DNA from 2 places in the Virgibacillus ainsalahensis genome. Region 2 is predicted to be linked to the other one. Evidence: a T-box and tRNA genes for the amino acid it is inferred to sense, from the RefSeq annotation. Region 2 holds a T-box; the other holds one or more tRNA genes.
What was found. The T-box of region 2 lies ahead of ACZ427_RS10265 (valine--tRNA ligase). A T-box ahead of a tRNA ligase gene usually reads a tRNA of that ligase, here a tRNA-Val.
Positions count from the first base shown of each region.

Region 1: it has a tRNA-Val gene. The T-box ahead of ACZ427_RS10265 (valine--tRNA ligase) is inferred to sense a tRNA for this amino acid. The anticodon was not compared.

Region 1 covers NZ_AP043943.1:2,354,782-2,357,978, reverse strand. Annotated here, with positions in the region: gene ACZ427_RS11520 (ABC transporter ATP-binding protein) at 1-1,274, opposite strand, end outside; gene ACZ427_RS11515 (hypothetical protein) at 1,592-1,729, shown strand; tRNA gene ACZ427_RS11510 (tRNA-Val) at 1,769-1,841, shown strand; gene ACZ427_RS11505 (PepSY-associated TM helix domain-containing protein) at 2,030-3,197, shown strand, end outside.
Region 2 covers NZ_AP043943.1:2,101,570-2,104,766, forward strand. Annotated here, with positions in the region: gene ACZ427_RS10265 (valine--tRNA ligase) at 1-1,904, opposite strand, end outside; T-box leader at 1,948-2,205, opposite strand; gene ACZ427_RS10270 (hypothetical protein) at 2,430-2,618, shown strand; gene ACZ427_RS10275 (phosphotransferase) at 2,615-3,197, opposite strand, start outside.

The DNA.
Region 1 (3,197 bases), 250 kb from region 2:
ATGATATTCTTAGTTGTGGCACCTTTTTTTCCCCAGGCGATATTATCAGTGATTGTGCCGGTGAAAAGCAAAGGACTTTGCGGAACATAGCCGATACTTCCCCGAAGTTGATCCAGTGTATAGGAAGATATCGGTTTTCCATCAATGAAAATTTCCCCACCAGTCACATCATATAACCGTGGCATCAGCTGAAACAGGGATGTTTTTCCGGAACCGGTTGCTCCGATGATTGCCAGTTTTTCTCCAGCTTTCACGTGAAAAGAAATATCCTTCAACATCGCTTCATCTGCATCCGGGTATGTGAAAGTCACCTGTTGATATTCGACGGTTCCATCAGTGACGGGTTTATTCGGATCAGCATCTTTATGCTCATGTAAACCCACATCCAGTGTAAGCACCTCATCAACACGGCCCGCAGAAGCTTTCGTCCGCGAAATTGCCAGTATAATGAAAGAAAACATGGAAATGGACATTGAAACACGTAATGCATAATTAATAATGGTAACAACTTCACCAACGGAAGTTTGGCCTGCAACTGCCTGCATATTTCCAAACCAGATTATAAAAATCAAACTCAAGTTCATGACAAATAGCAAAACAGGCATAGAGGCCTCAACAAAGCGGAATGTACTCCTTGTGGAAATTGCCAGATCACGATTTGCTTTAATAAATCGATTTTCCTCAAAACTCCGTCGTACAAATGCTTTAATTAGCCGCATGCCGGCAAGGTTCTCCTGCATGACGCGGTTTACATTATCTACATTACTCTGTATACGTGCGAACATTTTTCCTGCTTTTTTAAGCACCCACAATAAAAAAAGAATCAATAGTGGTACGGTTAACAAAAAAATGAGCGCAAGTCTGGCATTTACCAGAAATGCCATCACAACACCGCCAACAACAAGCAATGGAGCCTTTGCCATGATTCTGAGTGCCATGAATACAGTATTTTGAATTTGCCGAATGTCATTGGTAAACCTTGTTACAAGTCCGGATGTAGGATATTGACTTAAATTTTTATAGGAAAAGCCTTGAATTTTTTCAAATAATTTCTGACGTATATCATACCCGAAGGCAAAACTCACATGCGAAGAATAAAATGAATTAAAAACTCCCGCCGCGAACGCAACAAATGCGAGGCCAATCATAATGCTTCCCCACATCACAATATTATTTAAATCCTGGTTCATCACCCCATCATTAATCATTAATCCGAGGAAAAAGGGAAGAGCCAGCTCAACCGCAAGTTCTACAAGCATTAATGCATAAGCCATAATAATGGTGAGTTTGTATGGTTTTAGGAAAGAAAATGTCTTCACAAGCAACCCCCGCAATGCAATGCAATTTCCTCTTATTATAATAGGAAGACAGGAACTTTTCCAGTTGTTCATTCGTGTTCCGAAATGTTTTGGTATGAGAAGCGGGGGAGTAAGGCTGAACGCGGGATGGCGGGGATGAGCGCCGGACGGGTGGGATTGAACGCAGGACAAATGGGGCTAAGCGCCGGACGAGAAGGATAGAATGCAGGACGAATGGAGCTAAGCGCCGGACGAGAAGGATAGAATGCAGGACAAATGGGGCTGAGCGCCGGATGAGAAGGATTGAACGCAGGACGATTGGAGCTAAGCGCCGGATGAGAAGGGTTGAACGCAGGACGAATGGAGCTAAGCGCCGGATGAGAAGGTTTAAACGCAGGACAAACTATCCGATTTTTCTATTGACAGAATGACAGATATTCATTAATATAAAGATTACCGTTATTATATACGATTCCGTAGCTCAGCTGGGAGAGCGCATGCTTGACAGGCATGAGGTCGGTGGTTCGAGCCCACTCGGAGTCATAGAATAAAAGCCGTAAGCCCTAACATACAAGGGATTGCGGTTTTTTTATGCCTGTTTCTTATTTGAAATTTTGTATTATCTGGAAATAATGTTATATTACGCCCCTTTATAGCCCATAATCTCAATAGAATGCTTATATAATATTACCCTTGACTGTGTATTGGGATGAAAAGAAAGGGCTAATCAATTGGAAAATAATCATGTTTCCAAAACAAAGGAAAATAACTTAAAAGCAAAACGTCTTTATATCGCGATTTGGCGTTGGCATTTTTATGCGGGAATCATTTTTGCGCCGATTATTATTCTGTTGGCAATAACTGGTGGACTGTACTTGTTCAAGCCTCAGATTGAAGCATCTATATACGATGATTTTTACTATGTAAAAAAAGGAGAACAACAAGTACCAGCATCTGAACAGATTGAACGCGTACGGAATGATTTTCCGAATGCAATGATTTCTAGTTTCAAGCCTTCGTATGGATCTGACAGAACGGCTGAAATTGGTATGGTAAATAAGCATGGTGAAAGTGCATCGGTATTTGTCAATCCTTATCATGGAAATGTAGTAGGAACAATCAATGACAATGACCGCATGATGGCAGCAATTAAGGGTATACATAATGGTGAGCTATGGGGTGGAAAAGTAGGAAACCGGCTAATTGAACTAGTCGCTTGCTGGGCGATTATATTGGTGGTTACGGGGGTTTACCTGTGGTGGCCACGTAAACGGAAGACCCTTTTTGGTACCTTGATTCCACGCTTCAGGTCTCTGAGGGGAAAACGCTTATTTTGGCGGGATATGCATGCGGTAACAGCCTTTTGGTTTTCATTATTTATTATGATCATGTTGTTTTCAGGACTAATGTGGTCAGGTGTTTGGGGAGGTATGGTCAACAATATTGTCTCAACAACAAGCATTGGCAGTCCAGTTGGAGACCAGCCCTTTGAAAAATTTGCCTATCCGGAGTCAACCGTTCCGACAAAAGAAGTTGCAGATGTACCATGGGCTGCTCAAAATCTGCCAGTGCCCAGTTCAAATTCTGATCGTGGGCAAATGATTTCTGTTGAGAAGGTGAAGCAGATTGCAGCTGATTATAACGTTCACCCGGGTTACCAAATTATGTTTCCGGAAGATAAAACAGGTGTTTATACTGTTTATTTAGACCCGGCTGAAGTTTATCCGAATCAGCTTAATCCACAAACACAAAAAACGCTGCATCTTGATCAATACAGTGGAGAAGTGCTGGAAAACTATGGATGGAGCGATTATGGTTGGCTGGGAAAAGTCATCACCCTTGGGATTGCATTCCACCAAGGGGAATTTGGACTGATCAACCAATTATTTAATCTTGTGT
Region 2 (3,197 bases):
GCTTCACCAAATTCATATTTATCTGTATTTCTCGTAACATGTTCGATTGTTTCATTCAATCTGGTTAAAATCCATTTATCCGCCAGTGATTTTTCACCAGTTAAATCAATATCGTCATAGCTGAAGCCTTCCATATTCATTAATGAAAAACGGGAAGCATTCCAGACTTTATTAGCAAAATTCCAAGTGGATTCCACTTTTTCCCAATGGAACCTCAGATCCTGTCCCGGGGTGGATCCCGTTAGTAAAAAGTACCGTAATGAATCAGCACCATATTTTTCAATAACATCCATTGGATCTACACCATTACCTAATGATTTACTCATTTTCCGACCTTCTGCATCGCGAATTAATCCATGGATCAGAACATCCTTAAATGGCCTTTCCCCGGTAAATTGCTTAGATTGGAAGATCATCCGTGCTACCCAAAAGAAAATAATGTCATATCCTGTCACAAGTACATCTGTCGGGAAGTAGCGTTTAAAATCTTCCGCATCCACTTCTGGCCAACCCATTGTTGAAAATGGCCATAAGGCAGAGGAAAACCATGTATCTAGTACATCATCATCCTGTTCCCAATTTTCAATATCAGCAGGTGCCTCTTTTCCAACATATATTTCCTTAGTTTCTTTATGATACCATGCAGGAATACGATGCCCCCACCAAAGCTGGCGTGAAATACACCAATCACGAATATTTTCCATCCAGTGAAGATACGTGCGTTCGAAACGTTGCGGTACAAAATTAACCTTTTCCTCACCTTCCTGCAAATCGATTGCAGCATCAGCAAGCGGCTGCATATGAACAAACCACTGTGTCGACAGATATGGTTCAACAACCGCACCACTACGTTCAGAATGACCTACCTGATGAACATGGTCCTCAACTTCAAACAAAACACCCGTATCCTGAAGATCTTTAACAATTTGCTTGCGGCACTCGAAACGATCAAGCCCTTGATATCTTCCGGCGTTTTCATTCATGGAGCCATCTTCATGCATGACAAGGACACGCTTCAAATTATGACGATTCCCAATTTCAAAGTCATTCGGGTCATGTGCCGGTGTGATTTTAACAGCACCTGAACCTAATTCCATATCAACATAGTCATCGGCAACAATTTCTATCTCACGTCCGACAATTGGCAGAATTACTGTTTTGCCAATCAGGTGTTGATACCGTTCGTCTTTCGGATGAACCGCAACCGCTGTATCACCCAGCATAGTCTCCGGGCGTGTTGTAGCAATTTCAATCGTCTCATCACTATCTTTGATTGGATAGCGCATATGATAAAATTTCCCTTGTACCTCTTCATATACCACTTCAATATCAGAAAGTGCAGTCTGTGTTTTGGGATCCCAGTTAATGATATACTCTCCCCGGTAAATGAGCCCTTTTTCGTATAATGTCACGAAGACTTCTTTAACTGCTTCTGAAAGACCTTCATCCAGCGTGAATCGCTCACGTGAATAATCCAGACCCAGACCCAACTTTTCCCACTGAGAACGAATAAAATCAGCATATTCCTCTTTCCATTCCCAAGCAGTATCGAGAAATTTCTCGCGGCCCAAATCATAACGACTGGTTCCCTGTTCTTTCAGCTTAGCTTCCACCTTCGCCTGTGTAGCAATCCCGGCATGGTCCATACCTGGAAGCCATAACACGTCATATCCCTGCATGCGCTTCATCCGGGAAATGGTGTCCTGCATGGTCGTATCCCATGCATGCCCCAGATGTAATCTTCCAGTTACGTTTGGAGGTGGTATAACAATTGTGTACGGTTCTTTTTCTGGATCACCTGTACTTTCAAAATATTTGCCTTTCAGCCAGAATTGATAACGGTCTTTTTCCACTGCCTGCGGATTATATTTTGACGGCAGTGATGTATTTTCATTTTCGTTCATCATTCATACCTCCTTAAATTAAAAAAACCTTTTCATCCTATATAAAAAGGACGAAAAGGTATGCTCTCCGTGGTACCACCTTTGTTTACAAATACATACATATTTGTACACTCAATCGATTGATAACGGTCAATTACCGGCGTTCTTCTACTTTACCAAAGATGTTTACACATCCCTTTTATTTTCAAAGAAGCTGTGTCAAGGGCGACCTTCCAAAATAAGTATTCCTGGGAAATTCTCAGCTCTCGATTTCCCTCTCTAAAGGTAATTATTTTGTACTCTTCCCTATCATTACATTTCATATTAATTACTGTTATTTTATCCATAACAAGAGAGAACGTCAACTATTAGTATTGTTTTTGCACAAAACAACTGCATATATACATATTATATTAAATAAAAACATTTTGGAAGCCTATTGCAACTGTGAAGATGTCAAATTTTTCTGCTGTATGAGTTCCACAGGTCTTACTGCTAAAAGATGAACAATAAACAGATTTTCTGACTCAAAGGGGTGAATTTTAAATGGCTCGTTATTATCGCTATCGACTTCCTTCATGGGCAAGACATTGCATTATCGTTATTGAGAAAGTAACGTTACCAATCTTGATTTTCCAGCTGATTCGTACGCTGTTTTTTCCATCAACTTTGGATGTATTCCTTCTAGGGTTGCTTGTTGGTTTATTTATAGCTTTTTATCTGGAATGGATTTAATTTTCAAGATCTTCCAAGGTAATGGATTCATATTCCTCCTCGACATACCGGGACCAATGCAGACCGAATAGGAGTCTGCGATATGCATGCTGCAATTTTATTATCCTGTTAATCATAGTGTCGTGTGTTGTGTTATTAACATATTGTTGCACGGTCTTTAAATAATTGGCCGGATTTAATAAATAAATAATCAACAAATAGAATTCATCCTTTGTTAATTCATTTTCCTTATAGTATGTGGAAAACATTTCAATTAACAATTCGCCGGGCTGATCATAATACAGTGTTTCATTGTTTAAGAATGAAGCTAAATCCATGACAGCATTATCGTAATAGGCGTTTTCCCAGTTAATGAGAAAGGATTGATTTCCGTGAAGCAGATGTGAAAATTTTAAATTACCATGACATAAGCTATAATTCCATTGCGTCTTCTCTTCTTTTTTATTCGTTAACTGATCAATTCGTTTTTTGATTTCTTTGGTCGCATATTCCAAGTCACGATAGTGTGTACAAACCAATAATTCAAAAGGGGACATATATCTGTTTTTCTCAAATTGCTGCACATAAGAAAATATATCC